DNA from 2 places in the Exiguobacterium sp. s102 genome. Region 2 is predicted to be linked to the other one. Evidence: riboswitches for the same ligand, from Rfam matches in the RefSeq annotation. Region 2 holds a riboswitch; the other holds the start of a gene.
What was found. Region 2 has a riboswitch for S-adenosylmethionine ahead of metK (methionine adenosyltransferase). Riboswitches for the same ligand answer to the same signal wherever they lie in the genome.
Positions count from the first base shown of each region.

Region 1: linked by a shared signal. The riboswitch ahead of KNQ02_RS00550 (methionine ABC transporter ATP-binding protein) and the one ahead of metK (methionine adenosyltransferase) in region 2 are both predicted to bind S-adenosylmethionine.

Region 1 covers NZ_JACSML010000001.1:111,458-124,007, forward strand. The annotation lists gene KNQ02_RS00520 (thioredoxin domain-containing protein) at 1-1,277, opposite strand, end outside; gene KNQ02_RS00525 (FN3 associated domain-containing protein) at 2,043-4,790, shown strand; gene KNQ02_RS00530 (hypothetical protein) at 4,813-5,169, opposite strand; gene KNQ02_RS00535 (CAP domain-containing protein) at 5,529-6,407, shown strand; gene KNQ02_RS00540 (MetQ/NlpA family ABC transporter substrate-binding protein) at 7,205-8,020, opposite strand; gene KNQ02_RS00545 (methionine ABC transporter permease) at 8,054-8,719, opposite strand; gene KNQ02_RS00550 (methionine ABC transporter ATP-binding protein) at 8,709-9,722, opposite strand; SAM riboswitch class I at 9,806-9,912, opposite strand; gene KNQ02_RS00555 (aminotransferase class I/II-fold pyridoxal phosphate-dependent enzyme) at 9,975-11,162, opposite strand; gene KNQ02_RS00560 (alpha-glucosidase) at 11,329-12,550, shown strand, end outside.
Region 2 covers NZ_JACSML010000001.1:359,931-372,480, reverse strand. The annotation lists gene KNQ02_RS01790 (MDR family MFS transporter) at 1-975, opposite strand, end outside; gene mnmM (tRNA 5-(aminomethyl)-2-thiouridylate-methyltransferase MnmM) at 1,102-1,737, shown strand; gene KNQ02_RS01780 (alpha/beta fold hydrolase) at 1,776-2,480, opposite strand; gene KNQ02_RS01775 (GNAT family N-acetyltransferase) at 2,558-3,046, opposite strand; gene metK (methionine adenosyltransferase) at 3,188-4,396, opposite strand; SAM riboswitch class I at 4,526-4,652, opposite strand; gene pckA (phosphoenolpyruvate carboxykinase (ATP)) at 4,885-6,453, shown strand; gene KNQ02_RS01760 (EAL and HDOD domain-containing protein) at 6,521-7,777, opposite strand; gene KNQ02_RS01755 (alpha/beta hydrolase family protein) at 7,942-8,682, opposite strand; gene ytkD (RNA deprotection pyrophosphohydrolase) at 8,654-9,127, opposite strand; gene KNQ02_RS01745 (glucose-6-phosphate isomerase) at 9,261-10,610, opposite strand; gene KNQ02_RS01740 (iron-containing alcohol dehydrogenase) at 10,724-11,890, opposite strand; gene yugI (S1 domain-containing post-transcriptional regulator GSP13) at 12,018-12,410, opposite strand.

The DNA.
Region 1 (12,550 bases), 250 kb from region 2:
GCTTTTGCAAAAGCGGAAATCATTAACGCGTTCCATGACGTCAAAATCTTATCATCCCGAAATGGTCGAGTTCGATGCGCACGGTGTGAAAAGAGTTGTTGCCGTTCGTGTTCAAGTTGGCGCACGACATCTGCGACGGGGCGTGCTACTTCAGCAGCGAATGCGTGGAGATTTTGATTTGAACGGTGAAACACATTCCGTCCTTCGAAGTTCCCGTTTGGTGTTGCACCGTAATACCGCGGGAAGAAGGCTTCTTCACCTAGCAGTTGTATCAGCTCATCATAGGAGAAACTATAAAATAGTCCTTCGTGACCGTCACTATCCGCATCTTCTGCCGAGTAGAAAGCACCTTCGTTCGATAACAGGTCACGTTCGACATACGTGAAGATTTCTTCCGCGTACTGTTTGAAGCGGTCATTCCCGGAAGCTTGATACGTCTCGAGGCAAAGGGTCGCGAACAAGGCATTATCGTAGAGCATCTTTTCAAAATGGGGAATCACCCAAGCGGCATCCACGGTATAACGATAGAGGCCGAAGCCGACTTGATCGGTGATGCCGCCGTCACGCATCGCAGTCAGCGTCCGCATGACCATCTGGAGTGCCGTCTCGTCTTCCGCGTACTGGTAATAATCGAGCAGGAACGTCAACAGGGACGGAGACGGGAATTTCGGTGCACCGCCAAATCCGCCATGCGTGACATCGAATTGGCGCATCGCTTGGTCGAATGTTGTGTGTAACAGCTCCTCATCCAGCGTGCCGTGCTGCTTGACCGTGCTGACATCGAGCAACGCCTGTTCGATTTGTGTACCGACCCGTTTAATTTTTTGCGGATCCGTTTGATAGTGTTCGCTCAGCTGAAGCAGGACTTGTCGGAAACTCGGGCGGTTGAACTGGGGTGTCTTCGGAAAATACGTCCCGATATAAAACGGAACTTGTTCCGGCGACATGAAGACGCTGAGCGGCCATCCTCCTTGACCGGTCATGATTTGGGCTGCCGTCATGTAGATTTGGTCGATATCCGGTCGTTCCTCCCGATCGACTTTAATCGAGATGAAACGTTCGTTCAGCATCGTTGCCGTTTCGTCATCCTCGAAACTTTCATGGGCAAGGACGTGGCACCAGTGACAGGTCGAATAACCAATCGATAAAAAAATCGGTTTATTTGCTGTCCGGGCGGCAGTGAAGGCTTCTTCTCCCCACGGATACCAATCAACCGGATTGGAAGCATGTTGTTGCAGGTAAGGGCTTGTTTCGTGAATCAACCGGTTTGTCGGCATAATGTGTACCTCGTTTCTTCTATAGTATTTGTATCTTTACGATAGCGATTTCTAAGGTCTGTATCAACTTGATTTAGTCAAAGAAATCTAGAGATAAAAAAAGATTGACTTTGTAAAATATTTTGTGTTATATTAAGAAATGTCATGAATCGGGGATGATCACTCATGTGAGAATCTTTAACCCACAATACACAATTTAATAATCAGGTCAGGATTTTTAGACCTTAACTGACAATCGAGTCAGACATAAGTCATCGCTTTTATTTTGTCCTTCTTCTTTAGGGAAGAAGTTGACCCAGCAAGATAAACCTTCCATTCGATACTTTTCAGCTCATCCGAGCGAAACTCTAAAAATCCCAGTAAATGCGTAACCTAATACGCAACTTGATTCTTGCTAAAACGCTTGATTCAGCTGGCGCGGCCAAGGAGCCGTAACAACGAAAGAGAGGTAGGGCTTTCGTCGTTTCAGGTGTTTTGATCACCTGTGTCCTCGATTCCACTGACAACTAATGTAAAAGAAACCAACACGCTGAGAAGGCGTTTTTTTTATGCCCTTTTTTAACTTGCTAACGGTGGGAAGACATCCATTGATGAGAGTGACTCCAAAAGATAATTATAATAAAAGCGAACGATAAAAATTTGTAAGCGATACCATTATTATCATTTACGAAGGATAACATGTTTTTTTACGAAAAATATACACTTTTCCAAATTATTTCTGATATTATAAAGAAGTGTCAGAAAATTAAATAGGGGGTCAACATCATGAAATACGGAAGTACGTTTGGTAAGTGGGCATTGGTCGGAGCATTAACAGCAGGTATTCTTCCGCAGGCAGGCATCATCGTAGGGGCAGAGGGCGAAGGCGTCATCCTGTCAGAGTACATAGAAGGATCGAGCAATAACAAAGCGATCGAGATTTACAATGGTTCGGGACAAATCATCAATCTCGCTGACTACACACTCGTACAGTATACGAATGGTGGACCGTCTGAATCAAAAATCACGCTTTCCGGAACGATTGACCCGGGGAAAACATTCGTCATTGCAAACTCAAGTGCAAATGCTGACATTAAAGCAAAAGCACAACAAACGACAGGATCACTGAACTTCAACGGTAACGATCCCGTTGCCCTGAAAAAAGGAGATGTCGTCCTCGACATCATCGGACCGATCGGATCAAGTGCGGATTTCGCGAAAGATACGACGCTCGTCCGTAACACAAACGTGACGACCGGTTCAAAAACATATGAACCGTCACAATGGACAAGCTTCCCGGTCGATACATTAACAGATTTAGGATCACATAAAGCAGTAGCAGGCGATATTCTCGTTGCACCAACGGCTGACCCAGTCGGCGAAGTTGAGCGTGGTGATAAAGTAACGCTTACAGGGGAAGGGACGATTCACTATACAGTCGATGGATCAACACCGACAGTTGAAAGTCCGGTTTACTCAGAGCCGATCATAATTAATGAGGAAATGACGATTCAAGCAGTCGTCGTCAAGAATGATAAAACGTCAGCCGTTTCGACGTTCAAATATTACATCGCACCACCCCTCACGAAAATCAGCAGTATCCAAGGAATTGCACATTTGTCTCCATACGCCGATCAACTCGTTCGGACGACAGGTGTCGTCACGTATATCGTGGATGCAAACAACTTCTACATGCAGGATCCGAATCCGGATAATAACAGTAAGACATCTGAAGGTATCTTAGTGTATTCGAAAAACCACGGAGCGGCAGTCGGACAAAAGGTCGCGACAACTGGATATGTGAAAGAATGGCTATTAGGTGGATATAGTGATAAAGCGGAGACAGACTTGCCTGTAACAGAGCTCAGTGCTGTCAACCTCGTTAAAGGAGCACTTAACGAAGGATTACCTGCAAGCATCGTCCTCGGTGGGGACGGCGTCTTGATTCCGACGGATGTCGTCGATAACGATGCGTTCGCGAACTTTGATCCGGAAGAAGATGCAATCGACCTGTATGAAAGTGTCGAAGGGATGCGTGTTGCACTTCCGAATGCCATCGTTACAGGTCCACAAGCAAACCGGACGATTCCGGTCCGGACGCAAACAGCAGACAAAGTCTACACGAAACGTGGTACACCAATCTTGACGGCAGACAACGTCAACCCGGAACGTCTCTTCGTCGAGATGGGCAGTTCGTCATACCGTGCGAAATCAGGTGACCGTTTTGAAGGAACGATTGAAGGCGTCATGAGCTACAACTACTCTGCTTATAAAGTCTTGTCAAAAGCAGCTGATCTTCCGAAACTCGTCACGAGTGAAATTGATCGTCAACCGACGAACATCGAAACAGGAGAGTCACGTTTGACGGTCGCATCGTATAACGTCGAAAACTTTGCTTCGACAGCAGACGCCGGGAAAGTTGATCGTGTCTCGGAAGGGATTGCGACGTTCCTCAAAACACCGGACATCGTCGGTTTGACAGAAATGCAAGATAACGATGGTGCAGTTGATAGTGGAACCGTCGATGCATCCAAATCATTTGAAACATTGATTGCAGCAATTGAAGCGAAAACTGGCGTTAAGTATGCGTATACAGACATCGCACCAGAAGATAAAAAAGATGGCGGACAGCCAGGCGGAAACATCCGTGTCGGCTTCTTGTATAACCCGGAGCGCGTCTCACTTGCACCAGGTAAAAAAGGAACGGCAACAGAAGCGGTTTCGGTCGAAAACGGCAAGTTGACGAGTAACCCGGGACGGATTCAACCGCTCGACCCGAACTTCGCAAGTTCACGGAAGCCACTCGTCGGGGAATTCCTCTTCAAAGGGGAGTCGTACCATGTCATCGTCAACCACTTTAACTCTAAAGGTGGCGACGGAGCAGACTTCGGTAAAAATCAACCGGTCGTACGTAAGAGCGAAGTACAGCGTCATGCGATTGCGACAATCGTCCAAGATTTCGTCAATGAACTCGAAACAGAAGTCAAAGACTCGAATGTCGTTGTTCTTGGTGACTTGAATGACTTCCAGTTCTCGAAAACACTCGACATCCTCAAAGGAAAGAACTTGTGGAACACGGTCGATGATCTTCCGAAATCAGAACGTTACTCGTATGTCTATAATGGTAACGCACAAGTACTCGATCACATCCTAATCTCGAAAAACTTAAAATCGTATACGTCTTCTGACATCGTCAACATCAACTCGGATTACATGGAAGCAGACGGAAGCGCGAGCGACCACGATCCGGCAATCATTTCGATTCAGGGGATGGAAAGCGCAAAAGCAGTTAATGGTAAAGCAGAAATCGGGAAATGGCGTGCTGTTCAAAAAGGAAAACATATCTTCATCGAGCGTAAACTTGCAGGAAACTGGGATAAAGCAAGTGAGACACACGCTGATCAGCAAGGTGAACTTCTTGAGCTACGTGTTTCTAAAGACCGTCCTTACATCAAGGTGAAAACGAAAAAAGGAAATACGGTTTGGTTAGAATTATCGAATGGGTATAAATTGAAAGAAACAGATAAGTATTAAGTAAAGAGGCTTAAAAGCGGACTTAGCGGTCCGCTTTTTTGTGTGTTCGGATAAAAAGAGATAGGAAGGAAAGGCTACTGATTGAAAAGGTGAGGAGCAGGGCAGTTTCAAGAGGAAGGATCCGAAACATGTACATGAAGTGGATGATGATTAAGGTAATAATCGTGGCGAGACCGACGATAAAGTTCTTCCGTAATAAGTTTCCGACACCGGGAACGAGCAGTTCGAATCCGAAACGTTGGCTATAGTGAACTTCGTCATGTGCGTTCGCGAGACTAAAGGAGACCGTCAACACAACGAGAATCATCCAACCTGAAAACAAGTACTGCTGAATCGCGAGAAACGTAATCGATTCATAGATAAAGTAGAGAAGAATCATGGCATACTCCTTTTGATGGATATTATATGGACAAACACGTATTTTTTTTCCTTACGATTCCTAATATTAGCTAGGTGATGAAAGAACGGCAATAAGATTTGCAAAGAATGAAAATAAAAGAATGTTCACACATTTCAACAAGAGGGGAAAATAGTTCATTTTCTGTACGATAATGAAATGAGAATGGCTTCGGACTAAGTTGTCAGACCTTTAAAGGCGATGTTACTAAAATGTGTCTGTGTTGTGAACAAGTCGAATGAATCATGTGATTTTCTTAGAATGGATACTCTGACTGTTCGAACGGTTCAATTTCTTTTAAAATAAGGGTAATGCAAGAAAGAAGGAGGCGGACCAGCAGGATGAAAAAAGTATTAGTCCTCGGGGTAATAGCATTTGCTTTCTTTGGTTGCGAAAGCGTTCCAATCGAACAAGCGGAGGCGGAGTACCCGAAAAGTGGGGGAAAGCTGATTGATGCATATACAAGTGAGTACCCGGGATACAAGTGGGAAGTCAGACGGACAGCGACAGAGGAGTTTGTCGCACTGACGAAAGACGGGAAAGATTACGGGAAGTATCGTTTCCGGGACGGCGTGACGACGCAAGGCGCGACGTTAAATAAAGATACGGAAGCGACGCTTGCGAAAAAAGGCTGGAAGGTCGTCAAGTCCTATCGAAAGGGAAATACGAACTACATGCTGAACCTTGATCACGCAGCCGTCTATGAAAAGAACGATAACTACGTGACGTATTTCTTTGATCAATATGATAAAAATCGCGTCAAAGCAACACTGGCGATTCCGAAGGACGTCGAAGCGAAAAAAGAAGGGTTCTATGGTGCTGCTTCAAAAGCATTACGGACGACGGATGAGAAATTGATGTTACGCCTGATGAACTGGGAACGTGCCGAATACAAGAAACCTGCATTGTCGCCGTATACAGCATTAAAACCGGTCACGCGCGGACACAGTGAAAACATGGCGGAGAATAACTTTTTCTCGCATACGGATCCTGAAGGCCGTGACCCGTTCGCCCGGATGAAGGCAGAAGGCATTCGCTTCTCGATGGCGGGTGAAAACTTATCGATGGGGTATCCAAATGTCTTCGCTGCTCACTGGGGATTGATGAACTCAAAAGGGCATCGTGAGAACATCATGCAAAGCGGCTTCAAACAAGCGGATGTTGGAGTGGCGTTTAGAAAAGATGCACCGTACTTTACGATTAACTTTAGAACACCGTGAAAATAGCACGAACTAAAGTAAAGCCTAGGTTCTCGTCAATGGGAACCTAGGCTTTTTGGTTTGTCTTGAGTCCCGGGAAACGTGATATCTTACGAATCAAAAAACGTAGGTGGTTGATATAAGTGGTACGAAAGATTCTTACTTCCCGTGCTTTCCTCGGGCGAGGCGCAAGCCGTTGCCTCTTTCCCTTACAGGTCAAGATGCAGGGTCTCGCCTGCCTCTGACAGCGCAAGCGAGCCTTGCGCTTTTTCCCGTAGGAGTCACGATGAAGTGAATCTTTTTTAGCTTTTCTATATAGAAGGAGATACTAGAAATCCTGTGATGCGTCGCGTTTCCTGACACGAATCGCTTTCGAGCGAAAGAGCAAGCAAGCGCAACCCTGCAGTGAAACGAAGCGGCGCGAAGGCTTGCCGCTCGGAGACGATTTGGGAAGGATGGGCGACGCATTCTACGAATCAGAAAATATGTGGTGTCAGTCGGTGGAAATGAATGTTAAGAGGCGAAAAGATTCCTGCTTCTCGTGCTTTCCTCGGGCGAGGCGCAAGCAAGCCTTGCGCTTTTTCCCGTAGGAGTCACGTGGAAGCAAATCTTTTTAGGCTTTCTAATGGAAGAAGACCTGAGAAAGGCTGCGATTCGGGAAGAGGGGAGCGACGAGTAACAGAGATACTATCGAAAAAACGGACGGCCCACCCCTGTTATTGAAAGGAGGTGGAGCCGTCCGGTTTTTTATGGCGTTTACCCTTTTAAGAAGTGGCAAGACGAAGGTGTTTGCGTAAAAGTCAGACAGACACTCCTGCTCAATTCGCCCAGTCTGGTTTGCTGAATCCTTTGAATGATTTTTCGATCACTTCATTAAAATCATCCGATTTGACGACAGCGGTTAAGTCTTTGGCCAGTTGTTTGTCTTCGTCACTTGTCTTAACAGCGACTAAGTTGCGGTACTGCTCGTTCATCGTCTCGAGTGCGAGTGCATCGAGTAAGTCGAACTTCGCAGCAAGTGCGAAATTTCCGGGAACAGCTGAAATATCAACACTTTCGACAGCGCGTGGGAGCTGAGCGGCTTCAAGCGGTTTGATGACGAGTTTCTTTGGATTTTTGATGATGTCCTTTTCTGAGACGGTCAATGGATCGGTATCTGCTTTTAGTTCAATCCAACCTTGATCCGCTAACAGGTTCAAAGCACGTGCCTGGTTCGTCGGATCGTTCGGTGTCGCGACTTCAGCACCTTCTTTGACATCGTCCAACGTTTTATAGGACTTGCTGTATAATCCCATCGGTGCGGTTGGGACAGTGATCAACCCTGTGAGATCGAGATTTTTTTCTTTCGCAAACGTTTTTAAATAAATCGAGTGCTGGAACAGGTTGGCATCGATATCACCGCTCCCGAGGGCAAGGTTCGGTTGAATGTAATCACTGAATTCGACGATTTCGACTTTGTAGCCTTTCTTTTCGAGTCCCGGTTGAATCGCTTCTTTGACCATATCGCTATACGGACCACTCGTCGCCCCGATTTTGATGGACTTCGTTTCTTCATTTGCACTGCTGTCACCGCATCCGGCTAAGATGCTTGCTCCTAATAATCCTGTTGCTAAAAAGGCATAGCGTTTTTTCATCGTAATCTCTCCCTTGCGTTCTCTATTTGTAAGTTATCGTTTATCGGCGACACGTGCGAACCGGTTGCCGAGTGCCTGAATGACTTGAATGATGACGACAAGCACGACGATCGTCATGATCATGACGACGTTATCGTACCGGTAATAACCGAACCGGATCGCGAGGTCACCAATTCCGCCGCCACCGACAATCCCTGCCATCGCTGAGAATCCGATCAGACTGATCAAGGTCAACGTCAAGCCTTGAATGATTCCGGGCAATGCTTCCGGAAGGAGAACACTGATAATGATGCGAAGCGGTTTCGCCCCGCACGCTTCTGCTGCTTCAATCAAGCCGGGTGGAATCTCACGGAGTGAGGTTTCGACGAGTCGGGCGAGAAACGGAATCGCGGCGACGCTCAAGCTGACCGAGGCGGCAGCGGGACCGATCGTCGTCTTCGTGATGAGTTGCGTCAATGGAATCAAAGCAACGAGTAGGATGATGAATGGTAACGAGCGGACGATGTTGATGGCGAAGTCCAACGTCGTTCGAATGAAAACGTTTTGGAAAAAGAGTCCGCGGTCGGTGATGAATAATAAAATCCCGAGTGGAATTCCGATGATGATGGCGAAGGCGAGTGAAATGCCGACCATGAAGGCCGTCTCTCCGAGTGCTTTCGTTAAGTCGGGAAGCATTGTCGTAAACCGGTCAAGCGACATCTTGAATCACCTCGATTGCGTGCAACTGTCCCTCGAGCCAGGTTAAGGCACGATTCACGTGCAGTGTCGGTCCCGTCAAACTGACGATTAAGACGCCAAACGCGACGTCCTGAATGTAGTCGACCTTCCCATGCAGGATGCTGACTGCGATATCGAATTGTTTGATGGCTTCAGATAAGGTACTCTCACCTGTTTTTTCACCCGTGAACTGAAGTCGAATGACTTTGCCGGGTGTCGTCCGTAAAATCCGTTCCGGCAACTCGATTTGGAGTGCCGTATCGACGTAATGTTTTGTGACCGGATGTTCGGCTTGACTAAATATGGCGTAAGTCGAAGCGACTTCGACGACTTCACCGTGCGCCATGACGGCGACGCGGTGACAAATTTGTTTGACGACGTCGATTTCGTGGGTGATGAGGATGATCGTCAAACCGAGCCGGGCGTTCAAATCTTTCAGTAAATCGAGAATCTGGAGCGTCGTCACGGGATCGAGCGCTGATGTCGCTTCGTCACAGAGTAAGACGTTTGGATTGTTGGCGAGCGCTCGTGCGATGCCGACGCGTTGTTTTTGTCCACCACTGAGTTGGCTCGGGTAGTTCGTCTCGAATCCTTCGAGTCCGACGAGTGCCGTTAATTCTTGAATCCGTTTCGGGAACTCACGCCGTTTGACACCGGCAGCCTTTAAGGCGAACGCGATATTGTCGGCAACGGTGCGGGACTGAATCAGTTGAAAGTGTTGAAAGATCATACCGACCCGGAGACGGAGTTTGCGGAGAGACGTTTTGGAGACACGTGATAGATTGGCTCCGTCTACTATGACCGTACCGCTCGTCGGTGTCTCGAGTCCGTTAATCAACCGTAAGAGTGTACTTTTTCCGGCGCCGGATTCACCGATGATGCCGAAAATTTCCCCTTGTTCAATCGTTAAGTTGACATCGTTTAATGCAAAAATCGGTGTACGGTCACGGACAAATTGTTTTGTGATGTGTGCGAACTCAATCATGATGTTTCCCTCCCTATACAAAAAAATCGCTTTTTTCCAGTTAGAGAGCAACCAGAAAAAAGCGACGAATTGTAGAATTTCGTAACTTATCTCTCAGAACAAAAGAAGTTCTGTAGGATGTGGCACCGTTCCATTACTGGTGGTTGCCGGACGTCGTTGGGCCTAATCCCTCGGTCGCTCTCGATAAGTAGCTATGCTGTTGGGATTTACTTTAACGGAAATGATTCCCATCTGTCAAACGTTTTTTCAGAATTATTCGGCAACGGCGGTTTGGAAGAGCTGAAGGGTCCCGATTCGTTTGACAGCCTCGACGAGTCGGTCGACATCGGCAATCAGACTGATCCGGACGTAACCTTCACCGTATGTACCAAAGAAATGACCCGGTGTCACGGCGACGTGCGCTTCGTCGAGCAGGTGATCGGTGAAGCTTTGTGACGTGAAGCCGGACGGAACAGGGAGCCAGACGAAGAACGAACCACCCGGAACCGGTCCTGCCCAGCCGATTTCGTTTAATGCACCGAACAACGCATCGCGTCGCGTCTCATACAAGGCGCTCAGTTCACGGACACATGTCTGGTCGCTTGAAAGTGCGACCGTCGCTGCATGCTGGATCGGTGTGAAGGCACTGACGTAAAGGTGTTCCTGGTATGTTTCGATGCTCGCGATGACGGACGGATTACCGATTGCAAAGGCAATCCGGAAGCCGGACATGTTGAACCGTTTAGAGAGTGAAAACAACTCAATCCCGACATGCTTAGCGCCTTCCGTCTGGAGGAAACTCCGCGTCGGACCATCGAAACTGATCCCGCCGTACGCTAAGTCATGGACGACGCAAATGTCATGTGCATCAGCGAACGCGACCGTCTGTTCAAAAGCCGCTGCCGTCGCTGTCGCACCGGTCGGATTACTCGGATAGTTGAGGAACAACATCCGGGCTCGTTCGACGTCAAGCGAATCGAGGAGATCATAGTCAGGCAAAAAGCTATTTTCAGCGAGAAGCGGAAGCGTGATCGGATACGCACCGGCAAGTGCTGCGCCCGATAAGTAATCCGGGTAACCTGGATCCGGGACGATGACCCCTTCACCGGGATTGACGATCGTCTGCGGAAGGGCGACGATGCCGGCCTTGCTTCCGAGTAAAATCGCGACTTCTGTCGCCGGATCAACCGACACGCCAAATTCTGATTCATAAAAATTAGCGACGGCCTGTTTTAAGAAATCATGTCCGCGAAACGGCGGGTATTGGAGATTGCTTGCATCATCGATGGCTTGTTTTAAAGCATCGAGAATATGTACGGGTGTCGTTTGGTCCGGTGTTCCTTGACCAAGCGTGATGACGTCGTGTCCTGCGGCTTTGACGGAACCGATCCGTTGGGCAAGTTCTGCGAAGACGGGATCGGGCAAGCGATCGATGGCGATCGATGGGGCGAAATGTTTCATCTCTGTTCCTCCTTCGGGTATTGTCGTCAAGAATAGCGAATTTTCAGTCAAAATGAAAGAGGTTTTTTAAAATCCCTTAAAAATTAGAAGAACATTCCAATTTCAGACGACGTTCTTGATACACTAGACAAGTAATCGATCGACTACTAGACGGGAGATGGAAAAGATGAATCGGACCTGGTGGAAAGAAGCCGTCGTTTATCAAGTGTACTGGCGGAGTTTTAACGACTCGAATGGAGACGGGATGGGGGACTTGCGGGGCGTGATTGAAAAGCTTGACTACATCGCCTCACTCGGGGTGGATGTCATTTGGCTTAACCCCTGTTATACATCACCTGATATCGACAACGGTTACGACATCGCTGACTATTACGGCATCATGGAGAAAGCCGGCACGATGGCAGATTTGGACCAGCTGATTGAATCGGCGCATGCGCGCGGCTTAAAAATCATTCTCGATCTTGTCGTCAATCATACAAGTAATCAACATCACTGGTTTGAGGAGTCGCGCCGTGATCAAACGAATGATAAGTCAGATTGGTACATTTGGCATGACGGGGAAAAAGGAACACCACCAAACAATTGGCGGTCGTATTTTGCGCCGAGTCCATGGACGTGGGATGAAGGACGGCAACAGTACTATTTTCATTCGTTTGCTTCAGAACAACCTGATTTGAACTGGGAACAGCCTGCCGTCCGTCAATCTGTCTACACGATGATGCGATGGTGGATCGACCGAGGCATCGATGGTTTCCGGATGGATGTCATTAACTTGATTAAAAAACGAGCGGCGTTTGACGATGTGGAGGATCCGTTTGACTTGTCCTACTTAGGCAATCAACCGGGAGTCCATGAATTTTTACAGGAGATGCATCAGGAAGTTCTTGCGGGGAAAGAATTGTTTACGGTCGGGGAGATTCCGTTTGTCGGTCCCGAAGATGGGCTGTTATATGTCAGCGAAGAACGTCAGGAGTTACAGACGTTGTTTCATTTCGAAGTCGCCGATGACATGGAAGAAATGGACCTGCTGCGGTATAAACAGATTCAAAAACGGTGGTATGATGCGCTGTACCCGAAAGGCGTCGCTTCACAATTTTTGAATAATCACGATCATACAAGACAAGTCACGCGCTTCGGTAGCGAGTGCTATCGTGTCGAGAGCGCCAAGTTACTCGGCTTGATGCTACACACGTTACCGGGTATCCCGTATGTCTATCAAGGAGAAGAAATCGGGATGACGGGTATTCGTTTCTCGGATGCTTCTCTGTACCAAGACGTCGCCTTCCGTAATCGTTACGAGGAGCGCGTCGCAGCGGGAGAGCCGAGTGGCACTGTCTTGTCATCGATGCAGCTACGGGCGCGGGATAATTCGCGGACACCGATGCAAT
Region 2 (12,550 bases):
CGCCATCGCAGGGACAGCTGGCCAGATGAACATCTCTCCAACCGTTAAAATGACCATCGCAACAAGAAACATTTCAAAACCTTCAGCAAACGGTACGATGAGATAGGATAATAAGAAGATGCCCGTTCCCGTCAATAATTGACGTTTTAAATCATCTCCGAACCATCTTAAAATCGGCGTCAAGAGCGGTTGTGCGAAGACGATTAATGCTCCATTGATTGTCCATAAAATCGAGTACTCGGAAATCGTCACACCAAGTGATTTCGTGTGGACGGCAAACGTTCCTTGCCATTGTACGTAAACGAACCAAAGCAACGCATACCCGACTGAAACGTAGAGCATCGTCCGAACCGACTCCTTCGATAACGGCTCACGGACTTCTTCCGTCGTAAACTCTTTTTGTCGTTTAACCTGCGGCGCCTGAATCCAGTTCAAACCTATGAACAGAACAATCGCAAACACTACATAGAGCAATAAGTTCGCGATGAAGATAAATTGAATATCAATCGCAGCAATTTGACCACTGACTGCCGTACCGAGCGCAACTCCAACGTTTTGTGCTACATAGATTGCATTAAAGGCACGTCGTCCGCCTTTTGGCCAAATCAGACCGGTTAATGCGTAAATCGTCGGGAACACCATCCCCCCGACGAAACCGATCAATCCAAGCATCGTCACATAACCAATGAATGTCTGATGGAACAACAGCAGACCAATCGAAGCAATCACGAGTCCGATGACACTGATGATGAGCGTCCGCTTCCCACCTAAACGATCAAACGCTTTTCCACCCATGTAATTTCCGACGATTGCGAGCGCAGAGTTGACGAACAAGGCCATTCCTGCCTTGGTCATGGATTCGCCTAAGTATTCATGAATATATAATGTATTAAACGGCCATAAAAAAGAGGCTCCTGTCGTATTGATCGCCATCGCCAACACGAGGATCCAGACCGCACGAGGTAATTTCGGCATAATAGGTGTCCTCCAATATAGTTCTCACCCTTGCCACTTTACGAAATTGTTCTGTGCTCTGTCAAGAAACTTCATTTTGAATGAATTATCGGAATAATGGTATAATCAGGAACAAAAGAATACGTGATGAACGAACAAAGAATAATCTTACTTGAACAGGAGTCTGAACCCATGTCACTAGCCCGCGTCTTACCTTATGCCAAAGAACTCTTAGAATCTGTCATCCACGAAGGAGATTGTGTCGTCGATATGACTGCCGGAAATGGTCACGATACCTTGTTTCTTGCGGAACAAGTCGGACCAGACGGTCGTGTCATCGCCTTCGATGTACAAGAACAAGCGATTGAAGAAACGAAACGTCGTCTAGAAACCGCTCACGTCAAAGAGTGGGTCGATCTTTACCACGAAAGTCATATTCATGTTGGCGCACGCCTCGTTAATGAAGCCCGTCCGATTCGAGCGGGCGTTTTCAATCTTGGTTATTTACCAGGAAGTGACAAGTCCGTCACGACGACCGGTGAAGATACGTTAGAAGCGCTAGGTGCTTTGTTACCCGTCCTCGTACCCGGCGGTTTAATCGTCCTCGTCATCTATCATGGACATGTAGAAGGAAGACGTGAACGGGATGCTGTTCTCGATTATGTCGAAAGTCTTTCGCAGCAAGACTACGCCGTCTTACAGTATCGTTTTCTCAATCAACAAAACAATCCACCTTTCATCATCGCCATCGAAAAAAAATTAAAAAAGCAAACACTCGATTAATAGCAAAAGACGCTGTCAGCACGACAGCGTCTTTTTTGTCATTCCTCAACCATCTTCAAAAAAAGCAATAATTTTTCAGCGAACCGCGTATTGAGACGTTCAAAGCTGAAATGCGGAAATCCATGGAGCCGTTGAAGATAGATTTGATCGCCACCCATTTTCCGGCAAATCTCTAACGTATATTTTACGTCCGCGAATTGATCGTCCGGTGCATAAAAACAAGCGAGGTTGACTCGCGGTAGTTTCTTCCGCTCTTCATCATGTAAGACGATTTCTTCTTCAATCTCCCGGTACTGTGCATATGTCAACTCACCGAGACGTGCCGTATCTTCACTATTTTGACCAAACGGCAACATCCCGAGTGGCGCATCCGGTCGAAAACGATCGAATGCACTTGCAAATACTTGTTTGACGCCACCGAGTTGTTTTGAATTATGCCAATCAAATAACGGCGAAATATACGACAAACTCGCAATCGGCAATTCATATTCCTGCAGTAGCCGGTTGACGACGAGTGCGCCCATGCTGCAGGCGATGATATGAATCGGTAACTTTCGTTTTCCGGCTTCTCGTAAAGCATCCTTCAGCAGTTGTTGATGTTCCTCAAGCGATATCCGGCGCGGAGCATCTACACGTAACACTTCATAATCCTTTTCAAGGACTCGAATTAACGCATCGCTCGGCGTCGCTCGCAGTTGAAGGGGATAGACAAGTACGATAATTCCTGTTGCTTGATCTTCCACAAACTCACCTCTTCATACAAGTATCTCTGTATTATAACGTTTACATCTTGATGTCAAAACCATCTTAAGTTGGATTTTCATTCATATATACGCTTTAAGCGTGTCACAGGTTCCACTTGACCGAAAATTTCTTCAGTCGTTTCACTTTCTTCTTTAAAACCGAAAGAGACTAGAAACTGGCGCGCTTTATAATTTCTTGATTCAACGTAGACTTCAATTGGGGAAGCACCTTGGTGTTCAAGTTCACGAATCAACTTTCGCCCAATCCCATTTTGTTGATATTTCGGTAGTACGTACAAGCGAACGATTTCCCACGTGCCGTCAACATCGATTGCATGGATGAAACCGACGATTTCTTCCTCGATAATGGCGACATTGAAATATTCTCCCCGCGCTTCCTCCGCCGTCCGAATTGCTCGAACGACTTCTTCTTGCGGATACGCCTCTTGTACGAAATGGGCTTTCGAGCTTTCCGAGTAAATCTCTTCATACGTATCCATCCAAGAGGTGATGGCAATATCATGAATGCGTGCCGCATCAGTAGGAATTGCTTCGCGTATCTCCATATCGGACTCCCCCTTTTTTCCGTTTACCGGTACATGTTCTTTTACCCTGTTCTAGAAAAATCATTCGTTTCCCTCCAAAATTCGAGACAAACAAAAAAAGTTCAGAAACAAACTCGTGCGAGTCTGCTTCTGAACTGAAAATTAAGCGAATCGTTTCGCTTGTTCTTCAAGAATTGCTGCTTTATCAGTTTGCTCCCATGGTAATTCGATATCTGTACGACCGAAATGACCATAAGCTGCTGTCTGACGATAAATCGGACGGCGAAGATCAAGCATCTTGATGATCCCTGCTGGGCGAAGATCGAAATTTTCGGCAACGAGTTCGACGAGTTGTGCTTCTGGAAGTTTACCTGTTCCAAACGTATCAACTGCAATCGATACTGGGTGCGCGACACCAATCGCATACGCAAGTTGAACTTCTGCTTTATCTGCAAGACCAGAAGCTACGAGGTTTTTCGCGACGTAACGTGCTGCATATGCTGCAGAACGGTCAACTTTTGTTGGATCTTTACCAGAGAATGCGCCGCCGCCATGACGTGCATAGCCACCATACGTATCAACGATGATTTTACGTCCAGTTAATCCTGCATCACCTTGTGGTCCACCGATGACGAAGCGACCTGTCGGGTTAATGAAGAACTTTGTTTCCGCATCGATGTATTCTGATGGAATCACAGGTGCGATGACATGCTCTTTCAGGTCTGCTTGGATTTGCTCAAGCGTCACTTCTTCTGCATGTTGTGTTGAGATGACGATTGTATCGACACGAACCGGTTCGTTGTTCTCATTGTATTCTACAGTTACTTGCGTCTTACCATCCGGACGGAGGTAGTCAAGTTGTCCAGTTTTACGGACTTCTGCGAGACGACGAGCAAGTTTGTGTGAAAGTGAGATCGGAAGTGGCATCAATTCAGGCGTTTCTTTCGTTGCATAACCGAACATGAGACCTTGGTCCCCTGCACCGATTGCATCGATTTCTTCATCTGACATGTTACCTTCGCGTGCTTCAAGCGCTTGGTCAACACCGAGAGCGATATCTGCTGATTGCTCATCGATTGAAGTCAATACAGCACAAGTGTCTGCATCGAAACCATATTTAGCGCGTGTATAGCCAATCTCACGAATTGTTTCGCGAACGACTTTCGGGATATCGACATAAGTCGATGTCGTGATTTCACCTGCGACGAGGACAAGTCCTGTCGTGACAGATGTTTCAGCAGCGACACGAGCATTCGGATCGGCTGCGAGGATTGCATCTAAGATAGAATCCGAGATTTGGTCACAGATTTTATCCGGGTGACCTTCAGTAACTGACTCCGACGTAAATAGTCGGCGATTAAGGTTTGTCATGTTTGACCCTCCCAAAAAAGAATTTGACGGTGTACTCATTTCCCCTAGTTGAGTGGGACGGTAAAATGAAAAAAAACCTCTCCATGTCCAAAAAATGGTCAGGGAAAGGTTGTGCGTTCTTCCTTTACCCTCTTATCGTTCGAAGTGTTTACTTCGCTTCAGGAGAGCACCTTTTCCTTCATTAATAGAATTCTTAATGTAGGACGGTTGCCGGGTTTCTTCGGGCCTTGTTCCCTCCACCTGCTCAGAATAAGAGTATCCGTTACGAATTACATGATATAAAGTTGTGACCACTCTGTCAAGCTACGTTTTAATTTCTAGTCGAAACTTTCCCGAAGAGATGTTAAACTGTTAATGCTGAAAGCGTTTCCAAATAAATAGAAATCAGCGCTAAAAAAGGATTGCTCATCCTTTAGTATGTCATATATAATAAATGTGTCATACTAAATGTCAGAGCTAAACCAACGTAGGGGAAAGGTGGGGTCAGGATGCCGATGACGGTCCTGAATATCGAAGAGCTACTCAAGAAGGAGCATGTGTTCAAACAACTATCTGTTGCTGAGCTAGTCGAACATGCAATTCGTAACGAAGAAGGGGTTCTTGCTGAAAATGGCGCTCTGTCTGTAGAAACGGGGAAATTTACAGGTCGTTCACCTAAAGACAAGTTCATTGTTCGCGATCAGTCATGCGAGTCACATATCGATTGGGGCCATGTCAATCAACCGATGGAAGCAGACAACTTCGAGCAACTTTTACAAAAAGTTCTTCGCTACATGAATGAAGCAGATCAGCTCTACTACACAGAAGCTGCTGCTGGTGCAGACACTCATTTTACCCTTCCGGTTCGGATCGTGACACAATATGCTTGGCATAATTTGTTTGCAAAACAACTATTTTTGCGTGAATATCCGACAGAAGCTGCTTTTGAGCCTTTCACGGTTATTTATGCGCCTCACTTCAAAGCAGATCCGAAAGTCGATGGAACGAATTCCGAAACGTTCATCGCCATGTCATTCGAACATCGGATTGTCTTAATCGGTGGAACAGAATATGCGGGCGAAATCAAAAAATCGATTTTCTCTGTCATGAACTACCTTTTACCTCAACGAGACGTCTTATCGATGCATTGCTCGGCTAACGTCGGTCATGAGGGTGACGTCGCCTTATTCTTCGGATTATCCGGTACTGGTAAGACCACACTGTCTGCTGACGACAGTCGTCAATTGATTGGTGACGATGAGCACGGGTGGTCCAACGACGGCGTCTTCAATATCGAAGGTGGCTGTTACGCAAAAACGGTCAACCTATCGCGTGAAAAAGAACCACAAATCTTTGATGCGATTCGGTTTGGCACTGTCCTTGAAAACGTCGTCCTCGATGATGCACGAATTCCTGACTATGATGATACGTCAAAAACGGAAAACACACGGGCCGCTTATCCGATTACAGCGATTGATAATATTGCAGTACCATCACGCGCCGGACATCCGAAAACAATTGTCTTTTTAACAGCTGATGCTTACGGCGTCCTGCCGCCAATCAGTAAGTTGACGAAGGAGCAAGCGATGTATCACTTCTTATCCGGGTATACATCGAAGTTAGCCGGGACAGAGCGTGGCGTAACAGAACCGGAAGCGACATTCTCGACATGCTTCGGTTCACCCTTCTTACCGCTCATTCCTGAAAAATATGCAACGATGCTCGGTGAGCTCATCGACCGGCACGGTGTCACGGTTTACCTCGTCAATACAGGCTGGACGGGTGGCGCATATGGGACGGGAAGTCGGATGAAGCTTGCATATACACGGACGATGGTCAATGCAGCTGTCAACGGCACACTCGCTGATATCCCGACGGAAGAGCATCCGATTTTCGGGCTACACATGCCGCTCGAAGTCCCTGGTGTCCCAAGCGACTTGCTCAACCCTGTCAAAGTTTGGTCGGATGCTGATGCGTATGAACAACAAGCACGGGCTTTGGCGACTAAATTCAAACAAAATTTCACACGGTTCGACAGTGCAACTACTGAAATCAAATCAGCAGGGCCACGTGTTTAATTAAATTAAGATAATTAAAAGGCACCAGACACTGTATGTTCAGTGAGCTGGTGCCTTTTAACGTCCATCAGACGATTGAATCTTCTTCATCCGGTTGCAAATGAAGTTCTTTTTTAGTCAACCAATCTTGACTCTCTTTTAATAGTGCATAGGCACGCTGTTTTGAAATACCAAAACGATGGGTTAGTTTTTCAAACTGTTCAAATTCACCACGGTCGGCACTAATCGCGAGCAATAAACAATCACGAAACGGATGATCTTTTCCTTGTAACACGATTTTCAACGTCGACTCGATTGGTAATTGATCAATGATTTCATCAATATCGACTGACAGTAATGCATCGATATGCGAGAGTAAGCCAATCATGTAGGCACTTTCCGGACGTAACGTCTTTGTTTCAAGTGCAAATAACTCGCATAACTTGGCACAATGCAGTGAAGAACGCAACAACTCGTCTGACCACTTGTACGGACTCGCAAGTCGCATCTCTCGTAAAACGATTAACGAAATCCAACTTTTAAGTTGTGAAAACCCGAGTAGTGAAATCGCTTGACGAACGGATTCGACGGTATTTCGAAGACCAATCCCGGGAGAATTGATGAGCTGGAGGACTTGCACACTAATGTATGGATTTCCTTCGATTTCATCGACGACTTGGTCATAATACTCATCTGATTCGAGCCACTTCAACATCTTTAACAATACAGGCAATTGTGGCGGAACAGCCTTCCCTTTCATCAACATCGGTTTTGCATAAAAATAGCCTTGGAACCAGTCGTACCCCATGCTCAAACTACGAAGATGATCTTCATGCGTTTCGACACGCTCTGCCAACAAACGGATATGCGGATAGTTTCGTTTAACGATATGTAAAATCGCACTTTGTTCACGTGGGTTGATTGCTTCGATATCAATTTTTATTAAATCAATTAAATCAAACAACTCTGGACCATGATTTCGTAATAAATCCGTCACGAAATCATCCAAGGCCAATTGAAATCCAGCCTCTTTCCATTTTTTCAAAACCGACAGCATATGTGAATCGATGACGACGGTCTCAAGCACCTCGATGACAAATCGTTCCGGATCTAAGTGATCAATCAGCTCACCTTGTAATAAATCACCGGTGAAATTGATGAATAAACGTTTTCCTTCTGCCACTCGATCGACACCTAAATGGACGAGCGTATTCGTCAACACGTCCATCGTCGCTAATTCACCATCAAAAATAGCAGGCGCTTCCACTGAACGATATAATAATTCAAATGCATCGATGGCACCGGATCGATTCACGATTGGTTGTCGTGCCAGCAAGATTTCCATCCCGTTCTCCCCTTTTGTCTTCCACCCTATTGTTCACTTCATATTTTCTAGTATACCAAATATTGTTTTTTGTTTAAAAAATGCTTTTTTAAAACATATCAATGTTACTGATTTCCTAAAAAAAGTCACCCCGGCTGTTCGAGGTGACTACATCCTATGTTCCATCAGCGCAACATCCAATCGATGATTTCCTTCGTCACAGCAAATTTTTCGTGCAACGGAAATTGATGGGCCTGCTCGTAAATACGAAGCCGCGTCTGACTCGGATAGCGCGCAGCATAATTCGTTGCATGACGTAAGCGAACCTTTTGATCGTACCGTCCGTGAATCAGCAAGACTTGCCCTTGTGGAGCGGCGTAGAGCGGCGAACGGATTTGATACGCTTGTTGTTGCGTCTCTGGCAATCCACCCGTGAAACGGCGTAACATTTTTTGCATCGTTCTCTGTTCTTCATATGTCCAGACGAGATTCGTCACCCCTGCCCATGAGACCGTGCGCGCGACCGGGCGATGATGTGCCAACAACAAGGCCATCTGCCCACCACGAGAGAAGCCAAACACCGAGACGCGTTCCGCGTGACGGGTTAACCAATCATATGCCCCTGTTGCATCACGAATATCATGATGACCAAAATCTTCCTTCCCTGTGCCTCCTAAGTTCCCTCGGTAAAAAGGGGCCATGACTAAAAATCCGGCTTGAGCAAACTGCATCAGTCGCGTCGGTCGAACCATTCCGATATTACGTGTCCCGCCACGTAAATACAGCATCCCTTGCCCATTCGGACGTGTCGGTAAAACGACATAGGCACCGACCCGTTCGTGATCAGATGTTTCATAGTATATACGAAACGTCCGGAAGGGACCTTGCTTCGGCAATTCAAACCAATCGGCGTTCGGCGAGTACACGAAGTGTCTCCGGAAGGACACGGTCCTTCATCATAAAGCTGTATTTTCGATTCGCGTCAAGACGCTGCGGGAGGTCGTCCAACAAAAAGGCTCCGTCTGTCTCATCGACAGCGAGATGCGGAACGAGTGATTCGATTTCGGCGAAGTAGATATTCTTAATGATTGTATCGCCTCGTCCTTCGACACGATATTGACCAATGTAGGCGAGGCTTGCGATGCTACCGCCTGTCTCCTCCATCACTTCCCGGCGTGCCGCTTCTTCCGCTGTTTCACCCGGTTCGACTTTTCCCCCAGGAAACTCGTACCCGCGCTGCTTATGATGCGTCAATAGCCATTTCCCCTCGTACACGGCAATGACCCAGACATGGAGAGGTTTTGTCGAGAAAGGATGATCATCGAAACTCAACTCAACTTGATTTTGATAGTAATCTAAAAATCTAATCACGTACGTGCACCTCATTTCTTCTTCTACCTTCACTTTACCTGTTTCGAAAGCATTCTAAAAGTGAAAGTGCGTAGGAATCGAGGAGAATGACAAAAAAAGGCATCCCCTGTCATCCAGGAGATGCCTTTCCAACTTATTTCAAGCGTGCTTCGAGCTCTGCTTTTTCTGCTTCAAAACCAGGTTTTCCGAGAAGTGCGAACATATTTTTCTTATATGCCTCAACACCCGGTTGGTCGAATGGGTTAACTCCAAGAAGATAACCGCTCATCGCGCAAGCTTTTTCGAAGAAGTAGAACAAGAATCCGAGATGGTACGGCGTCATCTCTGGTAATTCGACTGTTAAGTTCGGAACTTGACCATCTGTATGAGCAAGTAACGTCCCTTCTGCCGCTTTATCGTTGACGAATTGGATTGATTTCCCTTCGAGGAAGTTCAAGCCGTCAAGATCTTGTGCATCTTTTTCAATCGTCAATTCATGACGCGCTTGACCGACTTTAATGACCGTCTCAAACAAATCACGACGCCCCTCTTGCACGTATTGACCCATCGAGTGTAAATCTGTCGAGAAGTCGACCGCTGCCGGGAAGATCCCTTTGAAGTCTTTTCCTTCTGATTCTCCGTACAACTGTTTCCACCATTCTGATACATAATGTAACGCTGGTTCGTAGTTAACGAGAAGCTCGATCGTTTTTCCTTTTGCATATAATGCATTTCGGACGACAGCATATTGATATGCTTCATTTTCAGCCAGGTTTTCGTTCGCAAATTTCTCTTGTGCGTCACGCGCGCCAGCCATCAATTCTTCGATTGAAATACCAGCAGCAGCGATTGGCAAAAGACCGACCGGTGTCAAGACAGAGAAACGTCCACCGACATCATCCGGAATGACGAACGTCTGGTATCCTTCTGAGTCAGCAAGTGTTTTTAACGCCCCACGTGCTTTGTCCGTCGTTGCATAAATTCGGTTTTTCGCTTCAGCCTGACCGTATTTCTCTTCCATGAACGATTTCAACAATCGGAATGAAATTGCCGGCTCCGTCGTCGTCCCTGATTTAGAGATGATGTTGACCGAGACGTCTTTTCCTTCAAGCACTTCAAATAAATCGTGCAGATACGTCGATGAAATGTTATGACCCGCATAAATGATTTGTGGCGCCTTCCGCTCGTCTTTTGATAACAGGTTGTGGAAGGAATGACCTAACATCTCGATTGCGGCACGCGCTCCGAGGTAAGATCCACCGATTCCGACGACGAGCAAGACGTCTGAATCTGATTTGATTTTTTCAGCTGATTCTTGAATGCGAGCGAACTCCGCTTTGTCATAGTTCGTCGGTAAGTCGACCCATCCGAGGAAGTCGCTGCCGGCACCTGTGCCATTATGAATCGCTCCATGTAATGTCTTAACCGTGTCTGCCATGTAATCTACTTCATGTTGCCCTACGAATTGTAATGCTTTCGAATAATCAAAACGTACCGTTGTCATTCCATCGTCCTCCTTATTCATTCGCAAACAAATGCGACCTTCCTTCTCATTAAAACGCAAGAAGGAAGGTCGTTCAAGTCTTTTGTGAAAAGATTAGCAAATGTTAGAGAAACTTATAACGCTGCCGTTACGATTTCACGAACATCTTCATTACCAAGTGATTTGAAGTTACCGAAATCACCGCGTGTCATTGCTGACTTGACGATTGAATCGACTGTATCTTCTTTAATGTCGTAGTCCGCGAGACGGTTTGGTGCACCGAGTGATGTCCAGAATGCACTGATTGCATCGATCGTCGCATGAGCTGCTTCGATTTCTGATTTACCTTCTGTGTCGACGTTAAAGACGTTTTCACCGAGTGTGACGAAACGATGTGCGTTTGACTCGTCTAACACGTGGCGCATCCAGTTCGGGAAGAGGATTGCAAGACCACCTGCGTGTGGGATGTCATGAACCGCTGAGACGGCATGCTCGATATTATGTGAAGCCCAGTCACCGCGTGCTCCCATTTGAAGTACGCCGTTAAGTGCCATCGTACCTGCGAAGAGAATCGTTCCGCGAAGTTCAATGTTTTCAAGATCGTTGACGAGTTTTGGTGCTGCTTCGATGACAGCTTTCATGACGCCTTCTGTCATCCGTTCTTGGACAGGTGCGTGTGCTGTGTGGAAGTACTGCTCAAGACAGTGACTCATCATGTCGACAATCCCGTAAATCGTTTGGTCTTTTGGAACACTGACCGTGTATTTTGGATCAAGGATTGAGAACGTCGGGAATGTAAGCGGGCTACCCCAACCGTATTTCTCTTGCGTTTTCCAGTTCGTGATGACAGAACCAGAGTTCATTTCTGAACCGGTTGCTGCAAGTGTCAAGACGGTACCGAATGGAATGACTGTTTCCGGAGTCGCTTTCCCGATGACGAGATCCCATGCTTCACCTTCATACGGAATACCTGCTGCGATCAGTTTTGTACAGTCGATGACAGAACCGCCACCTAGTGCGAGCAATGCATCAACACCTGCTTCACGTGCGATCTTAATGCCGCGCTCTGCTGTTTCGATGCGTGGGTTTGGTTCAACGCCATCACATTCGACGTATTCGATTCCTGCTTCGTTCAGTTCGCGTGTAACGTCGTCATAGACGCCGTTGCGTTTAATACTTCCGCCACCAAAGACGAGCATGACTTTCTTAGCATTTAGTGTTTTAAGTTCTTCTTTGATTTGGCTGACTTGACCGTCACCAAAAATTAATTTCGTTGGATTGCGATATTGAAAGTTTTCCATTGTGTGTTGCCCCCTCGATAAGTAATGAACATCTTACATTATCCACACATTCCCCTTTCGCATCTATTTTAATGCTTATAACGTAAAAAAAAAGAGAACCGACCGATGTCGATTCTCTTAAAGATTCTTATTTTTGGAAGTTTGATTTTTCAATCCATTCTTCCAATTTGCCTTTTAACACGTTGAAGCCAGGAGCTTCTTCTTGTTTGAAAGCAGGACCTGCATCGCGGCGTCCAGCGTTTTTGCGTGGGCCTTTAGCGCGTGCTTCGCGTTTTGGAGCTTCCTGAGTTGCTTTGATCGAAAGCTTCATTTTTTTGTTAGCTTCGTCGATGTCGAGAACTTTAACAGTTACTTCATCGCCAACTTTTACGTAATCGTTGATGTCTTTTACGTAATCGTGTGAGATTTCTGAGATGTGGACGAGACCTTGTGTTTGCTCGTCAAGTGCTACGAAAGCACCGAAGTTTTGAATACCAGTTACTTTACCAGTAACGACTTGGTCTTTTTCAAAGTTTGCCATAGTTTATACACTCCCTAACTAAATTCATCAACTTATAATAACATACTTTTTACGGATGGTAAAAAATATTTTTTAAATTGTTTATTTTTTATTTTCCGAGGGAACATTTTAGTAGCAAGACTTCAAGTATTCCCCCTGAT